2 regions of the Spirosoma oryzicola genome follow, and region 2 is predicted to be linked to the other one. Evidence: riboswitches for the same ligand, from Rfam matches in the RefSeq annotation. Region 2 holds a riboswitch; the other holds the start of a gene.

Region 1 (9,243 bases), on a different replicon from region 2:
CACCAATGGAGCGCATCGTGGCGGAAACGAACAGGCGCGGTATAATCTGATAGCCTACGCTCAGGTTGATCTGTGTCTTGGGTCGCCGAAACAGGTTGTTGTAGGTCGTGTCGCGTCCGGCATTAGCAGTCGTTACCTTACCCGTTAGCCAGGTTACGTTGCCTGACAGGGTCAGTTTGTTGATAGCCGCCTGTGCTTCCAGTTCCAGACCGTGATCGTGCTGCCGGTCGAAGTTGATATAACGACCGAAGGGTGCGCTGTTCAGCGATTCAAAAAATACAACGTCCTTGATCTGCCGGTCGAAATAAACGGCCCGGACCCAGGCCGTGCGGCTTTTGGTGAATACTTGCAATCCGGCTTCGGTGGAGACGCTGTATTCGGGCCGCAGTGTTTTGTTGCCGTACGGCGAGAATAACTGGTAAAGCGAAGGCGCGCGGAATCCCGACGACAGGTTAGCAAAGATCTTGATCCGATCCGACAGTAGGTAAGACGGGTTAAACGAGTACGTAAACACGTTTCCGTACAACGAATTCCGGTTAAATCGACCACCCAGCTCAACCGAAAGACCCCGGTATGGGGTGAGGATGGCCGTGGCATACACACCAACTTGCCCAACACGAGCGGTATCTTTTCCAATGGATGGCGACTGGTAAGGACCGTACTGGCTGATCGACAGGTAGCTTTGGTCGGTGTTGCTAAAACGATAATCCGCACCAGTCAGCAATTCGCCCCAGGAACCTAGCTTCAGGTTGTGATACACTTCCGCAAAGTGAGCCAGCCCTCCGTATTGCTGGTACGAGTAAATCTCTGATGCGTTCGGCTCAACCGCTGTCGAGTCGTTCTTAAACATCCGGCGGCTATCACCGATGCTGTAGTTAAACGACAGTTTGCCCTGGGCGTGTTTGTAATCAAAGCCAGTCGCTAACCGCTTGAACTGGCTCTTGAACGTGAAATCTTTATCATCGGCAAACGCTCCGGCGTCGATGTCGGCGGAGTAGGCCGTCGTCAAACCCTGTACTTTCAGCGTAAGCCGTGACGTTGGTTGAAACGCGAAATTGGCCAGTAAGGCGTTCTGCCGGTAACCATCCTTGTCAAAATTATTTGTGCCGGTGGGATCGGTGGCCGACGAGAAACCCGCCGACGACAGCCGCGTGTACTGCACGTTGTACGATAGCCTATTGGTTTGGCCGCTTACGCCCACGCTTCCCCGAAAAGTTTTGTACGTACCGTAGTTAACCGTTGCATTCACGCCAAACGGCTTTCGGCCAACGGCATTGCTGCTCGCGCGCTTCGTAAAAATGTTGATGACGCCCGCCACTGCATCGGAACCGTAACTGGTTGATTGCGCTCCCCGTAAGATTTCGATCCGGTCGCACTCGCCCACGGTCAGCAGGTTCAGGTCGAAGGTGTTCGCTACGCCAGACGGATCATAAACCGGCAGTCCGTCCAGCAGAATCAACGTATTACCGGCTGAGGCTCCCCGTAGAAAAATGTCGGTGTTGGTGCCGAGTGGTCCATTCGAACCGACGATTTGCAGACCGGCCTGCCGCGACAGCAGTTCGCTCACGGATTGTGTTGCGTAGCGTTGCAATACCGAGTCAGACAGTACCGTAACGACTTTGCCGGTTTGGGAAAGCTTTTGTTCGATCTTGTTGGCCGTGACCGTCACGGCATCCAGTTGAACGGAGTTCGAAGAAGGAACTTGTGGATTGTCCTGCGCCAGAGCGGACAGGGAGGATACGGCCAGAGCCGCCGAAAGAAACGTACTGATTTTGCTCATCATTAATCAGGTAAAATGAGATTAAGTAATGAGCTGTCGGAAACTGAAATAAAAGACAAACGAACCGTTGCTCGTTTGTGACCGCACAGGTGACGCGCCACCTAACCGAACTGTCTTTCATCTCCGGCTTTTTACCCGAAAGCTCGAATCATGAATTCGTTTGAGGCAGGTCTTCTGGCTTGTTCTACCGACAACGCCTTCCCGCCAAACGGCAGTGGCTTTTTAGTTATCAGCTGGTAATTAGAACTTACAGCTACGGGAATAGCCCCGGATTTACACCGGTGTTCCCTTTTAATCACCCTTACGAGAAGGGCAAACCTAAAACGAGCGGACAAATATAGGCCATAAACGCGTAAGACGGCCATCCGGTCCGTCCCGAATCAATGTGTCGGTACGAATTTACCGGACAGTGTATTCGAGGGGGGACCAGATGGGCGCGTTATTTAAAAGCCGTCGGCCTTAATTTCCTTTTCGGTGATTGTGCCGTACTTCTTGACCTTTTCGCGGATGGTATCCGCTTTGCCGATCAGCACGAATTGCAGGTTGTTTTTTGGGAAATACTGATCGATGATTTGCCGCGTTTTCGCTACCGTCAATCCATCGACATTCTTCTGGAAATTGTTGATAAACGACTCGTCAAAACCCAGACTAAACATATCCGTCAGCAGGTCGGCCAGCGAACCGGCGGATTCGTATCGGGGCGGGAAATCGGCTTTGACGTAGTTTTTAGCCGAAAGCAGCGTTTTCTCGTCGATACCCGTGCGGTGCAGGCTGTCCAGTACCTGAAGGGCCATATCAATGGCCTCCGTGGTGGTACTCACTTTCGTAAACGTCGAAATGGCGAAGGTACCGCTGTTGCGGAACGTACCGAACCGGCTACCGGCCCCGTAGGTCAATCCCGAATTGACGCGTAGCGCGTCGTTGAGCCAGGACGTAAACCGACCGCCCAGAATGGTGTTGACTACCACGACCGGAATGTAATCGGGATTGTTTTGCGTGATGCCTTTGCCGCCAATCAAAAAGGTCGTTTCGCGGGCATCGTCTTTGTTGACCAGCAAGACCCGGTTTTTGTCGAACGAAACCGTTGGGTCCGTTAGTTTGGGTGAGGTAGCCGCGGCTGTTTTCCAGTTGCCGAACAAATCGGTGATCCGCTTTTTCATGGCAGCCGTATTGAAGTCACCCACAACCGCGATGGCCGCCCGGTCGGCAGTGTAGTTTTTCTGGTAAAACTGCCGAACGTCATTCGCTGTAATGGCCGATACCGACGAAGGGGTTCCCGAAATCGGGTTGGCATACGGGTGGTTTTCGAATACGAACCGGTTGAAATACGAATTGACAACCCCACGCGGACTTTCTTTTTGCTGCGTTAGCTGGAGCAGTTGCCGCTGTTTATACTTGTCGAACTCACCTTTGTCGAACGTCGGTTTGGTGATTACGTCCTGAATAATGTCGAAGAGCAGATCCTGATCTTTCACAGCAAATGAAGCCGTTAGTTTCGCTACTTCCTTTCCGCCATAGGTGTCTACGCTGGCTCCCACGTATTCCGCTTTTTCTTCCAGCTGCGCTTTGGTGTACTTGGAGCTGCCAAACAACAAGGCATCAGCGGTCATATTGGCTAGGCCGTAGCGGTTGCCATCCTGCACAGCGCCCGCGTCGAAGACCACCGACACGTTGATCAGCGGTACTTCGCGCTGTTCCATCAGGTAGACGGTCAAGCCATTTTTGAGTTTAAACTTCTGGTAAGGTGGCACTTTGAATGTCTGCGCCAGCGACACGCCCGCTATAAGCAAGGCGGTTATGATTATGACTATTTTTTTCATACTACAAAGCCCGTCGGTCTTTGAATCATTGGGGATGAATAATCGTAGTTAGTTATTTTTCGCGGGGTTGGTTTTTGGCTCTGGCAGCAGATAGCCAACCGTGCGGTTGCGGGCCGTCAGATACGTTTTGGCCACGCGCTGAATGTCTTCTTTGGTGACTTTCTCGTAAAGCGCCGGTGCTTCGTACAGCTTTTTGTAATCGCCGAAAAACAGCTCATAGGTGCCGAGCGAATTGGCTTTACCGTTGATTGTTTCCATCGTGCGATAGAATTCCATCAGCTTCTGGTTTTTCAATTTCTGCAACTCAACGTCGGTAATGCCTTCCGAGATGACTTTGTCGATCTGGTTAAGCACCGATTTTTCCAGTTGCTCCGCCGAAACATTGCTGGCGGCAATGGCGTAGACCGAAAACAGGTTCGGATCGAACGACTCGCCAAAGTAGCTGGACGCCCGCGAGGCAATGGTCGAATCGAGTACCAGCGATTTAATCAACCGCGACGAGTTTCCCGAACTCAACACACCACTCAGCAAATCAAGCGCGTAGTAGTCGGGGTTGCGGGCTTCGGGGGTGTGGTACGCCATCAGAATGTTCGGCGTAGCAATGTCCTTGTAGGTTGTCACGCGCCGTTCACCGTTTTGGGCCGGTTCTACCGTGCGCAGGCTGTCGGGTAATTTCTGGGCCGGAATCGACTCGATGTACTTTTCGGCCAGCTTCTTTACCTGAGCCGCCGTCACATCACCGACGACCACCGCAACGGCATTGTTGGGCGAGTAATAGGTTTTAAAATACTTTTCTAAATCTTCCTGCGTCCACTTTTTGATGTCGGATTCGAAACCAATGACCGGAAACATGTACGGATGCTCGACAAAAGCGACCGATTTGACCAGTTCGCTGATGACACGGTAGTTGCTGTTTTCCAGACCCGTACTGCGCTCGGACAGCACGACGCCCCGTTCGCTCTGCACCATCTTGGGGTCAATCGCTAAGTCGCGGATGCGGTCGGATTCGAGGTCGAAGATGGTTTCGAGGGCACCGCTCTGGAACCAGTCGGTATAGACCGTCGTGTTTTCGGTCGTGTAGGCATTGTTCGAACCGCCGTTGGCTTCCATCACCCGGTCGAACTGTTTAGGACCGTATTTTTTTGCCCCGTTGAACATCATGTGCTCGAAAAAGTGCGACAGCCCCGTGATGCCGTGGACTTCGTTGCGGGCACCGACTTTCCAGAATGTGTAGAAGTTGGCGTTGGGGATAGAGTGGTCTTCGAGGACCATGAATTTCATGCCGTTCTTGAGCGTGAACGTCTGCACGTCCTCCGGTTTGGGCTTGTTCTGTGCCAGCGCGATACCCACAGAGAGGGTTAGTCCGGCCAGCAGCCCGATTCGTTTGTTCATGGAAATGATTTGCGAATGAAATAGTAAAATGAAACGGTTTTCGGGCTAAAAGACAACAATGCGCGGTTGATGTTGCATCGTGTAATATAGCCGGAAAGCCCGAATTTACTTGTCTGGATTCGTCGTCCCAAAATATACCAGCTCAATTTGTTCGCCGGGCGCAATCACCGATGTTCCTTGTGTATGAATAATCTCGAATTGCTGAACGATATCTTTCCACAAACTATGGCGCATGGGTATGCGATACGTGCGGATCTGCCCATCGTTGACGACGGAAATCGGCAAAACCTGACCATAGTGCGGTCGTGCTCCGCGCGGAAACACAAGTGAATTCTGAATAGGAAACTCCGGATTAATGCCATCGGGCGACTGTCCGTTCAGAAGCCAGGTCAGGTTGAGTTGCTGCTCGGGACCTTTATAACCCATTCGAATGTAGATCGTATCAATGTCGCTGGCCCGCCAGCTTCCCGTCGACGAAAGAATTTTTGTTCCCCGAGCGTTCAGCGGCCCGTTGTCGATGTGGCCGTCGTAGGTGACGGTCCAGTTGTCTACCCGGAATGGCTGCTTTTGGTCGTGGCCGCCATCAAACACGTACCACTGATTGCGGCCGTTGGTCTTGTCGAACCAGAAATCGGGTTTAGTCAGGCGCGGTTGCGCATACACATGCTCCCGAATCTGGGCCTCGGTACCCACGATAAGCGTGAATTCTTTCAGCCATGTATTGTCGCTATCCAGCGGATCGAAAACCCGCCCGCCCAAATAGGTCATGGTATTGCCGCCTTCCCAATTATCGTGAGCCGGAATTGCCGCAACGTTATAATTTGCCCGGTACATCTCGGGTGAATACAGGCCAATCAGCCGGTTTGCGCCAATTTCAACGGCTTCCCAGGGTTCGGTCAGGTAAAAGGACGAGATCTGTTGCGTAATAATCGATCCGCCCTGCGTTTGCGCCCGCTCGATACCGTCCGATGTGCTCGTTGCTGCGTTGGTGAACGGAGCCGATCCGTTATAAAACCGAACGCTCTTGGCTCCGTTAATCATCAGAAACGGCCACTCCTGTTCCTCGAAATTGTAAAAACCTTTGTCGCCACGCTGGTTTGTCAGACGCACTTTTACATGCACCTTGTTCTCATCGAGCCGTACCCATTGCTCATAAAAGAAAGGCAGCAGTCGCTTGTCCTGATGCGCCCAGGAAAGGCATTGCGTTTTCGTGTAGATGTACCCATTAATCAGACCGTGAAATAATACCGGCGAGGAATTGCCACCATCGTCACCCGCCTGCAACGGATTGTACCCCACACCTTTCCAGCGGGGTGAATCATCGGCAAAGGAGCGAGGCCCGGCGTAAGAAGCAAAACCCGATTCGCGCCCTTTATCGAAGAAATTAACCAAATATTGATTGGTCGTCTTGTCGTAGATCTGGATCGATCCGCCGTACTCTTTCCGTACTTCCAGCCGAAGCGTGGCCGATTCCTGAACCGTAGTAGCTCCAATCGCGCGGCCATTGATCAGGTTGCCGTTGTAGCTCAGCCACTCGGCTTCCTGAGCCGGGACCGTGTACGTAAAAGGACCAACGGTACTTGACGATACGACAGTAGCGGGTGGAACGACCACAGCGGGCGGTGCCGGATTACCGCCAGTTCCCGGAGTGGGCCATGTAAGCGGAGCATCTTTGCAACCCTCTAGTCCAAGAATACCTATAAAAATGGTTACGATGAGAAGGCGATAAGGTGATTGATTCATGTGGAAAAGGTAAAGAATACTGCTGGTTGATGAGCTATCAATACGTATGCCAGGCGTTGATTGAGAGGACGTACAAGTAAGAAACGAGCGATCGTACGCAGTACCACGTTTATGTTTTATCGAATAATTAACGACTGCGCAGGAATAACGGTATGAAAAATACGGTTTGTTGGACTTAAATAAGCCAGATCCGGCAATAAATCGTTTCCAGCTGGCTATAATCTTTGGTAGCGGTCCAGGCTGGTGCGGGATAATAGACCTCCATGGGCGATGCGAATAGGGGTTTAGCGAAGCTTTTCGTACCTTTTAGCCTTATTTCTACTCATTCAGAAAATGATTAAAGTAAACCTGACCATCCTCTTTCAATTCGTTTTACTTGTTTCCTACGCTCAACAAAACCTGGTTCCTTATGTGCACCCGCTGATCGGTACCGAGAAAATGGGGCACACCTTCCCCGGCGCTACCGTTCCCTTCGGCTCTGTTCAGCTAAGTCCTGACTCCGATACGCTATCCTACGAACTCAACGGCAAATACAACGGCGATGTGTACAAGTACTGCGCTGGTTATAAGTACGAAGACAAAACGATTGTCGGTTTCAGCCACACGCATTTCAGCGGTACGGGCCATTCCGATCTGGGCGATTTCCTGATTATGCCCACGCAGGGCGCTTTACAGCTCAATCCGGGGGTGGCCTCGAATCCAAAGAGCGGCTACCGCTCGGCTTTCTCTCACGCGAATGAAGTGGCCGAAGCAGGCTACTACAAAGTAAAGCTCGACGATCACAAAATTCTGGCCGAGCTGACCGCTTCGAACCGGGTCGGTTTTCACCAGTACACGTTTCCCAAGTCCGACCAGTCGCACATCATTCTCGATTTAATGCATGGCATCTACAATTACGACGACAAGACCGTCTGGACATTCGTACGCGTGGTGAACGACACACTGGTGACTGGTTACCGGCAAACCAACGGCTGGGCGCGCACCCGCACGGTGTACTTTGCCTTGTCGTTCTCGAAGCCGTTCAAAAGCTACGGTCAGAAAAATCTGGACAAAGCGCAGGTCTACAAAGGCTTCTGGCGCAAGTTTGACCAGACCCGCAATTTTCCGGACATCGCTGGTAAGCGGATTCGGATGTATTTCGACTTCGACACGGAAGAAGGCGAGCAGGTAAAGCTAAAAATGGCTTTATCGCCAGTTAGCCAGGAAAATGCCCTGGCGAATATGCGGGCCGAAGTTCCGCACTGGAATTTCGAGCAGGTCAAAGCCAAAGCGCAGGCCGACTGGAACCGGGAGCTGAACAAAATTCAGATTGACGCGTCGGAAACCGATAAGGTGAATTTCTACACATCGCTGTACCATACCTTCATTAATCCGACGGAGTATATGGACGTGAATGGGCAGTACAAAGGCTTGGATCAGGGTGTTCATCAGGCAGCGGGATTTACGAATTATACGACGTTCTCGCTGTGGGATACGTACCGGGCGTTGCATCCGTTTTTCAATCTTATGCAGCCCGCCCGTAACAATGACATGGTCAAATCTATGCTTAGTCACTACGATCAGAGCACGTTGAAAATGCTGCCGGTCTGGTCGCACTACGCCAACGACAACTGGTGCATGAGCGGCTACCACAGCGTGTCAGTAATAGCCGACGCAGTTATCAAAGGCGTATTCAACGGCGACGCCCAAAAAGCGCTCGATGCCTGCATTGCTACCTCCAATCACCGCGATTACGAAGGAATCGGCGACTACATCGACAAGGGCTACATTCCGGCGTCGGCTAATGGAACATCGGTGTCGAACACGCTGGAATATGCCTACGACGACTGGTGTATCGCCCAGATGGCGAAGAAACTAAACCGGCAGGACGTGTACGAAACCTACCGCAAACGCGCTCAGAACTGGCAAAACGTGTTCGATAAGTCGATTGGCTTCATGCGTCCGCGCCTGACCGATGGGTCGTTCAAGAAAGAGTTTGATGTGCTCAGTACGCACGGGCAAGGGTTTATCGAAGGAAATTCATGGAACTTCAGCTTCTTCGTCCCTCAGGACCCGGCGTCTTTGATCCAGTACATGGGTGGCCCCAAGAAGTTTGCGGCCCGGCTCGATACGTTGTTTGCCATGAACCTGCCCGACAAGTTTTTTGCCGAAACCGAAGATATTACGCGCGAAGGCATCATTGGCGGCTACATTCACGGCAACGAACCGGCGCACCACGTCGCTTATCTGTACAACTGGGCGGGCCAACCCTGGAAAACGCAGGAGCGCGTTCGTATGATTCTTAATATGCAGTACAAACCCACTCCCGACGGTCTGGGCGGTAACGACGATTGCGGGCAGATGAGCGCCTGGTATATGTTCTCGTCGATGGGTTTTTATCCCGTAGCGCCGGGATCAGACGAATACGCCTTGGGTAGTCCATCGGTTAAGAGTGCCCGATTGCAACTCGAAAATGGTCAGACGTTTACAGTTGAGGCCATCAACCAGAGCGACAAAAATGTGTACGTT
Region 2 (9,243 bases):
TCTGCGAGTAGGCAGTGGGTACCAGAAAGGTACGGTTGATATTGGATATAATTTTAGCGTCCGCATACTCCGGCATTGAGCTGATCTTTTTCCACTCTGGGTCGCCACCAAACGTTCGCCAGTTCTGGTCATGCTCCGCCATGTCGTCGAACGTTAGCATGTATGTCAGATTAGGGCGCATTGGGCCAATCAGCGTTTCGCCAAAAAAGACGGGAGTTAACCCAACTCGTTTGAAGATGGCAATCTCCCCACCCTGGTTAAACATCTCGATCTTTTTCTTGCCGGCGGTTTCGTTATGACTTTCGTACCGACGTAATTCAAACAGGCGCTGCTTTTTAGGGGGAACTTCCAGCCGGGGCATATCCGCCAACGCTTTCAGCAGCGAACTTTCGATGCGCTCATACGCTGGTGCCGTTGCTTCCGCATTCAGGTAATCTGCACCGGCTTGCTGGTAGGCGCTATCCTTGGCCAGCTGATCCGATACTTTTAAATAATCGTCCATTGAGTTGAACGGAATAACCACCGCCAGCTTGGTAAACCCCTGCGGAAGATATTCGGTAAATACACCAATGTTTTTACTGCCCAACCGATTGAGCGCTGGAATGGCGGCCTGTTGCCAGTAATTGTTTAGAATAGTCAGTTGTTTCCCATTTTTCAAACTGTAGATCCGAAGCTCGTAAAACTCTGGGCTTTGACTTTGGTGAGCGTCTGAAGGAGCTATTGATTGACTCAGCGGATTAACGAAACTTGATACTGAACCGGTTAAAAGAGAGGCTTTAACGAATGAACGTCTTTTCATAAAATGAGTTGTTGAAAGTACTTTCCTGGGCTGATGGTTAGTTGTCAGGAAAGCATGCAAATGTATTGGTTTTTCTGACCTGGTTTTAGAAAATACTTGATGCGTTTACGCCCATTTTTCTACCAAATACAAGGCGTATTTCTTTCCATGATTTGATCCCGCTTGCAGAAGTAACCTGTTTCGGAATGGTGCTATAGATGCACTCCCTGTATGACTTGCTTTTGGAAACAGAAAGAGCGTTGAGACAGGATAACTGCTAATTTTTACGATGACTATTCTCAAATCCGACGTACTTTTGCAGCACCATGCGTTCCGTATTGACATACATCCTGTTGATAGCTGTGCTCTTGCCTAGCATTAGTCCCTGGGGAACCGTTGCCTATTATCACCTCAACAAAGATTACATTGCCCGTGTCCTCTGCGAGAACCGCAGCAAACCTGAGCTTCACTGTGACGGAAAGTGTTATCTGGCAAAACGCCTGAAAGCCCAGCAGGACAAACAGGATAAAGAAACGACGGAGCGAGTACAGCAAACAGCGCCGATCCAATTATTTTGCGAAACGCATTTTTCATTTGATTTTGCGCGTGAGATTGCGTTTAGCCATCGTCAGGTATTTCATTATCTGATTTCTTCCTACATGTCGCCGGCTAGCGGTCTGCTTCGTCCGCCCTGCGCCTAAACTAACCGATTTTAGTATACCCTCTTTTTTACGACTGGCTCCCATTCGTACACGTAATTTATTGATAGTTAACTTATTGTGTCGGTAGTCGCACGTGGCTGACGCTCAGTCTAATCAGGTAACATTCATAGTTTCTAAATCATCCGTGGCTGTCTACTGGCCACAGAACAACTAGTCGATCCTCAATGAATTTATTTAAAATAGTCGTAGCTATGCTGGCTGCGATAACGCTATTTGCTTGCCAATCGAAACCAACTTCCGATGCGACTGCACACGCATCCCATTCGACGGCGCAAGCCGCTGCGAAACCAAAATCCGTGGCCGATCTTGAGCAGCAAATACTAGCCGTTCACGATAGTGTAATGCCCGCCATGAGTGAACTGATGCGGCTGAATAAAATGATTAGCCAACAACTCGCCGAGCAAAGTAAACAACCTGCCTCAGCCGATGCTCACCAGCGGGGACTCGCGGTAAAGGCTGCGCTGGAACAGGCAGACCAGTCGATGATGAACTGGATGCATCACTACAACGGAGATACACTCGCTACATTGACTGAGCAGCAGGCACTGGCTTATCTACAGGAGGAGCAACAACGCGTCAATGCCATGAGTGAGCTGATGCGAAAAAGTATTACGGACGCACAAGCCTATCTAAAACGATGATGAAACCAATCTTTCTTGCCGCGGGCTTATTCCTTTCTCTGAGTAGTTGCCACCTGACCGACGAAAAACTGCCGTATATGGGGGAGTCCGAAACTGTGACCAAAATCGTCGATGGTAAAAAAGTTACGGAGCGAGAGTACCCCGCCATTCCGGCCTTCTCATTCGTTAACCAGGATGGGAAAGCCATAACCCAGGACGATTTTAAGGACAAAATCTACGTAACCGATTTCTTTTTCGTGACCTGTCCGACCATCTGCCCGATCATGAAAAAAAACATGCTGACTGTTTATGAAGCCTACAAGGATAGTCACGACGTACGCATCTTATCGCACACCATCGATCCCGATCACGATACGCCTACGGCGTTGAAGCAATACGCCAACGACATGGGCGTCGTGGGAAACATGTGGCAGTTTGTGACGGGCGACCGCGAGAAAATTTACGACATTGGCGAGAATCACTATCTGGTGACGGCTACCAAGGATTCTACAGCTCCGGGAGGCTACATACACAGTGGAGCGTTCGTGCTGATCGACAAGGAAAAGCACATCCGGGGTATGTATGATGGCACCACGCTGGAAGGTACTCAGAAGTTGATCCGGGACATTGACGTGCTTCGGCGGGAGTATGAGTAACGAATTTAAAAGTAGAATTGTATGAAGCTAACGCGTCGTTTATTTACTATTCATAGCTGGCTGGGGCTAATCACGGGCATTTTCCTAATTCTATTAGGGCTGAGTGGGTCGGTGCTGGTCTTCCGACACGAACTGGATCGACTAGCCAATCATGATTTGTTGACGGTAAAGCCATCTCGTCCGCTTTATGAACGCTCGTTGACCAGATGCTACCAGACGATTACTGCCCGTTACCCTAATTTGGATGGTATTGCCTGGATGAATCCGAATGCTGGTCCTACGGATGCTTACGATTTCCGGTTATACCTGAATGACGCTCGCCTATTCACGTACGATTTGGGACTTATTTCGTTGAATCCGTACACGAATACTATTCTGCGCGAAGGTAAATCGAGTGATTTCAGCCCTAGCTTCATTGAATGGCTATTGCAGTTTCATTTCAGCTTTCAATTGGGTGTACCCGGTGCGGCTTTGGCGGCTTTGTTTGGATTGACTATGTTAGGCTCACTGTTGACAGGCGTGGTTGTTTACCGAAAGATAATCTGGAAAGTACTGTGTTTTCGGGTGCGGATTAATAGAAAAAACTGGCGTACCCTTAGCTCTGATTTACACCGGGTCGTCGGCGTCTGGTCGCTGCTGCTGAATGCGATTATTTTCTTTACTGGGTTCTGGATGAACCTGTTTGCGTTCGAAGCGAAAACCTGGAAAACCGAGCAAATACCTACGCATCTGAATACAACAATGGTATTATCGGCTGATGCTCTACTTCAAAAGGCCAGGCAATTAATGCCCGATTTAAAGCCCTCGTACGTTTATTTGCCGACTCAGCCCGAGCGAAAATTTCGGGTCAATGGTCCGTTGGAAGGTCAATGGGCTTTGTGGGGAACGGGCAACTTGGTCAGTCTTGATCAGCAAACGGGTAAGCTGATTCAGCTTCGTCGCTTAGCAGCGCTTCCTATTGGTGATCGCCTTGAAGCTACATTTTTTCCTTTGCATGTAGGCAACTATGGTGGCTTACCGGTAAAAGTGCTGTACGCACTTATTGGCTTGACGCCCGGATTACTGGCTATTACCGGCTTTCTGCTTTGGTGGCGTCGTGTCCGAAAAGCTGTTCCGAATGCGTCCCGGAAATATGTTTTGGTTAAATCAACCTAAAGGATAAGCAACTATGAGTGCTTTACCTACTCGTCAGGATTTGCGTCAGCTATTGGCTGATACAGGTGTTACCTTGCCCGAATCGAAGCCTGTCTTAAGGCAGGATGTTGTGCACTGGACGGCACTGGTGCTCATTCATTTTACCGTGCTTTTGGGAATCGGCGATATGCTCTTCCGTCTTTGTTCTAACACGCATTGATCGATCAGGTACTGCAAAATCCGTTTTCAAATTCGCCAGGGTTTCAACTCGGTGAATTTGAAAACGGATTTTTGTTTTTGTTTGGTTGTCAGGGCATTATAGATAGCATAGTCGTGCCTTAGTGACGAAGTCGGGTTAAAAATTAACGTTATATGTGTTCTTATTCTCGCTCATCACAAACGTACTGTGGGTGCTCCCGATACTGGTTACCGAACCCAATTTATTAAAGACAAAGTCCTGGTAGTGTTTCATGTCTTTGGCATACACCTTTAAAAGAAAGTCGAAATCCCCGGAGATATTGTAGCATTCAACTACTTCGTCCAGCCTAAGAATGTCAGTTACAAACTCATGTCCAATGCGTTTATCATGCTGCTTAAGCTTGATATTACAAAAAACGATTAATCCGTAGCCCAGCTTTTCGGCATCAATCAAAGCGATGTATTTCTTGATGTAGCCATTAGACTCCAAACGCTTTACCCGTTCAAAAACCGGCGTATGAGACAGATTTACCCGATCCGCCAATTCTTTTATAGTCTGTTTCGAATTTTCTCCCAGAAGTTTGAGTAACTGCTCGTCTATATCGTCTAGTTTTTCCATAGAAGGATTTTCTGTTGTGGGCAGAAGAATCAATTACAAAGAGAATAAATAACTATTACGATCACGAAAGTAGAATTTTTATCTTAATTAAGTTATATAAAGTAGATGTTAAATCTGACAATATAATTTTGACCCGAATTTTATCCGTCAACAGGGTTCGATTCAACGTTCTTTTCTAAAGTGCCTGAAATAGGTTTTCGACGAGAGTCGGAATCAAAAGGGAATCGGTCAGACTGCTGATGTGGTCTAAAGCCGAACTGTCGCGCAACTGTACGTAACGCACAAACTGTCGTCCCATGCACGTTCACTGACCGTCAAAGGTTGGGAAGGACGGACGACAGGTTACAAGTCAGGATACCTGCCTTTTTTAGGAATAGACAATGTTTTCGCGGAATAAAACACGTAGTCTGACCTTATACCTTTCAGCCGATTGTATGTCGGCTTCTGTGTCGCCGTGCGCTCTGTTCTCGAAGCCTTGTCCCGTTTAGTGAAGCACGTTTCACCTGTTTTCATCAAAACAATCAACAAAAATGCTGACACAAAACCTGGGCTACCCTCGGATTGGTGGACAACGACAACTCAAAAAAGCCAGCGAACAGTATTGGGCAGGCAAGATCGACCTGACGGAATTAAATCGGGTTGCTCAGACGATCAAAGAAGAAAACTGGCAAACGCAGCTGGGTGCTGGTATTGATCTAATTCCGTGTAATGATTTTAGTTTTTACGATCAGACGCTGGATACAAGCCTGCTGCTGGGCGTTATCCCTCCGCGTTACAGACCTGTGCTGTCCGAAGTTGCCCATAACCAGGAAATCGATCTTTATTTCGCGATGGCCCGGGGCTACCAGAAGGATGGTCTGGATATTACGGCGATGGAAATGACCAAATGGCTGGATACAAACTACCATTACATTGTGCCGGAGTTTACCGCCGATCAGGAGTTTCGCATTTTTAACGAACATGTATTCACCGAATACACGAACGCCAGGCAACTGCTCGGTCAAAAGGCCAAGCCGGTATTGGTTGGTCCAGTCAGTTATCTGCTCTTGGGTAAAGAAAAACAAGAAGGCTTCGACCGCGTTGAGTTGATCAACAAACTGGTTCCAATATACGTCGAGATCATCAATCGGCTCGGACAACTAGGTGCCGAATGGATTCAGCTGGATGAGCCCTACTTAGCCCTCGATTTGTCGAAGAAAGAGAAAGAAGCGTTTGAATTTGCCTATCGACAGATTGCTAGTCAGGTAAGTGACGTCAAACTCATGGTCGCTACTTATTTCGACGCTTTGCTGGACAATACCGCATTGGCTGTCAGCTTACCCATCACGGCGTTGCACGTTGATCTGGTTCGCGCTCCCGAGCAGTTGGATGAAGTGCTTACCTTAATTCCCGATCCGCTTATACTCTCTCTGGGTATTGTGGACGGACGAAATGTCTGGAAGAACGATTACGAAAAATCGCTGAAGCTGATCAACAAGGCTGTTGAGAAACTAGGAAAGAACCGCGTGATCATTGCGCCATCCTGCTCGCTGCTACACAGCCCAATCGATCTGGATGGAGAAACCGCGCTTGATCCAGAAATCAAAAACTGGATGGCCTTTGCGAAACAAAAACTAAATGAAGTAAGTGAACTGGGGCAGATCGTTGACGGAAACCAGACGTTGTTGGAGGCCAATAAAAAAGCAATCCAAAGCCGACACGCTTCACATAAAGTACACAAGCAAGCGGTTAAAGATCGGGTGGCAGCCATCACGGATGCCCAACGAACCAGCGCTTTCCCGATTCGTCAGCAGATCCAGCGTGAACGTTTCAACCTACCAGCCTTTCCAACTACAACGATTGGTTCTTTCCCGCAAACGGATGAAATTCGTCAGTTACGGGCTAAACTAAAAAAGGGAGAGTTAACGGTTGAGCAATACGAACAATCGATTGAGCAGGCGACCATCGACGCGATTCGTTGGCAGGAAGCAATCGGTATCGATGTACTGGTCCACGGCGAGTTTGAGCGGAATGATATGGTTGAGTATTTCGGTGAGCAACTCGAAGGGTTCCTCTTTACCAAAAACGGGTGGGTACAAAGCTATGGCAGCCGTTGCGTCAAACCGCCCGTAATTTTCGGAGATGTCAGCCGTCCGAATGACATGACCGTACGTTGGAGCCAATTTGCGGCTGCCCAGACCGACAAACCCATGAAAGGTATGCTGACCGGCCCGGTAACGATCCTGCAATGGTCTTTTGTCCGTGACGATCAGCCCCGCGAGGTAACTACCAACCAGATCGCGCTGGCGATCCATGACGAAGTTCAGGCGCTGGAAGCGGCTGGTATCGGCATCATCCAGATCGATGAAGCCGCGATTCGAGAAGGACTGCCATTGCGCAAAGCCAAGCGCCCGTACTACCTGAATTGGGCCGTGAAAGCCTTTCGGATAACGGCCAATGGCGTTGACGATCAAACGCAGATTCATACTCATATGTGTTACAGCGAGTTTAATGATATTATTGAACATATTGCCGCTATGGATGCAGATGTAATCACGATTGAGACTTCCCGTTCCCAAATGGAATTGCTCCATGCGTTTGCTCATTTTGACTATCCAAACGAAATCGGACCCGGTGTCTACGATATTCACTCGCCACGAGTTCCGAGTACGGACGAAATGACTGCTTTGCTATCCAAGGCCGCAGATCTGTTGCCAGCGCACAACTTGTGGGTGAACCCGGATTGTGGACTAAAGACTCGAAAATGGCCGGAAACCAGGGAGGCTTTAACAAACATGGTAGCAGCCGCCAAGCAGGCACGAGAGCAAATCAATACAGAAATCATACGGTAAAATAGGGAAGGGCGGGCGATTCCGCCCTTCATCATTCCGCTAAAATGACAGTGTCGTGTATCAATCCTGTTGATGCCGCCAAATCGATCAGTAAGGAGGAAGCGTAATAATAAACCGTATTTGGACTATATTTCGCCAACGAAAGGCGCCAATGACTGCTACATCACCTGTCTACTGATACGAAATGACTCGTGCCATATAACTGGTAGCCACTATTTTAGACATTCAAGCATAAAGCTCTAGCTCAAGTACCAACAATGTTTCTCGAAAAGATCAAATCCGGTCAGTCAGGTGTGTTACTGTACGGCATTACGCCCCCCAAAACGAGCACGCTCCCTGAACGCGTCGCTGAGATTGCCCAAAAAACAATTGACCGACTGGCTGTCCTGGACATTGATGGGCTTGTCGTTTATGACGTACAGGATGAGTCGGCTCGCACTACAGAAGAACGGCCCTTTCCTTTTATCAACGCGCTGGACCCGCTTAGCTTTGCTTCTACCTATTTGGGGGAGTTACGGGTTCCAAAAATAATCTACCGTCCAGCCGGTAAGTTCAGCCCCGAGGAGCTATCTAATTGGCTGGAAGACCTTCACCAACAGAAATTCTATCCAGTTTTTGTCGGCGTGCCCGCTCCGGATTTTCCAGTAAAAACCAGTCTGTCGGCAGCATACCAGATATGGAGTAAGCACCAGGAAACCTCCGTCATTGGCGCTGTAACCATTCCCGAACGGCATCAGGTGCTACACGATGAAGATGTCAGAATACTGGATAAAATGAGTTGTGGCGTATCGTACTTCATTTCCCAATGTGTTTTCAATCTTGACTACGCCAAACAGATAATTGACGATCTGGCTCACCGTTGCCGTCAACAGGCTGTCCATCCCCCAACCCTAATTTTCACGCTTACTGCTTGTGGTTCGGCCAAAACGCTACAGTTTATGGAGTGGCTGGGGATTCACGTACCACTCGAATTGCAGGAAGAGTTGAAGAAATCAGATGATATTCTTCAGAAATCGGTAAAGGTGTGTCTTGATATTGCATCAGCGCTGACCGATTACTGCACAGAACATGCCATCCCTTTCGGTTTTAATATCGAAAGTGTTGCTATTCGCAAAGCAGAGATCGAAGCATCGATTTACATGACCAATGAGATCGGTCAACTGCTAAAGGAAAAAGGTATCAGAAAGCCGTTAGCAACTAGCCGTTCGGAAACTGTAGACGATACGCAGGTTTACAGCAAAATCGAGAGTTTATAAAATCGACTACGGCCTCGAAACGTTCAGGTAGCTTTGCGTCCGGGTCTAAACGAACCTTATTCGAGTGACCGAAGATCAAAGCTTGAACCCGGCACTAATCCTAGCGATATGACATCAGATTTCCTTGCCCATTTGCTGGTCGTTGAAGATGAATTGAAAGTAGCAACGTTCATCAAAAAAGGCCTTCAAACCCAGTCCTATTCTGTTGAAGTGGCTGCGACGGGTGAGGAAGCCAAAACCCTGTTGGGCAAATCGCACTTTGATCTGATTATTCTGGACGTTAATCTGCCCGATACGACGGGACTCGAACTGGCCGAATACATCCGTAATAAGCCTAGCCAAGTGCCTATTCTCATGCTGACCGCCCTCGATACCATCGCCGATAAGCTGCTGGGTTTTGAGGCTGGGGCTGACGACTACCTGGCCAAA

The links. Region 2 has a riboswitch for cobalamin ahead of metE (5-methyltetrahydropteroyltriglutamate--homocysteine S-methyltransferase). Riboswitches for the same ligand answer to the same signal wherever they lie in the genome.
Region 1: it holds a riboswitch for cobalamin, as region 2 does, so the genes downstream of both, LQ777_RS17450 (TonB-dependent receptor plug domain-containing protein) here and metE (5-methyltetrahydropteroyltriglutamate--homocysteine S-methyltransferase) in region 2, are expected to answer to the same signal.

The regions. Positions count from the first base shown of each region.
Region 1 is NZ_CP089538.1:4,117,608-4,126,850, reverse strand. It holds gene LQ777_RS17450 (TonB-dependent receptor plug domain-containing protein) at 1-1,783, opposite strand, end outside; cobalamin riboswitch at 1,928-2,117, opposite strand; gene LQ777_RS17445 (M16 family metallopeptidase) at 2,224-3,600, opposite strand; gene LQ777_RS17440 (M16 family metallopeptidase) at 3,649-4,992, opposite strand; gene LQ777_RS17435 (hypothetical protein) at 5,098-6,735, opposite strand; gene LQ777_RS17430 (GH92 family glycosyl hydrolase) at 7,069-9,243, shown strand, end outside.
Region 2 is NZ_CP089541.1:92,900-102,142, forward strand. It holds gene LQ777_RS26620 (NIPSNAP family protein) at 1-799, opposite strand, end outside; gene LQ777_RS26625 (hypothetical protein) at 1,105-1,479, shown strand; gene LQ777_RS26630 (hypothetical protein) at 1,665-2,141, shown strand; gene LQ777_RS26635 (SCO family protein) at 2,141-2,776, shown strand; gene LQ777_RS26640 (PepSY-associated TM helix domain-containing protein) at 2,798-3,931, shown strand; gene LQ777_RS26645 (hypothetical protein) at 3,945-4,130, shown strand; gene LQ777_RS26650 (Lrp/AsnC family transcriptional regulator) at 4,266-4,727, opposite strand; cobalamin riboswitch at 4,902-5,107, shown strand; gene metE (5-methyltetrahydropteroyltriglutamate--homocysteine S-methyltransferase) at 5,258-7,558, shown strand; gene LQ777_RS26660 (methylenetetrahydrofolate reductase) at 7,816-8,814, shown strand; gene LQ777_RS26665 (response regulator transcription factor) at 8,923-9,243, shown strand, end outside.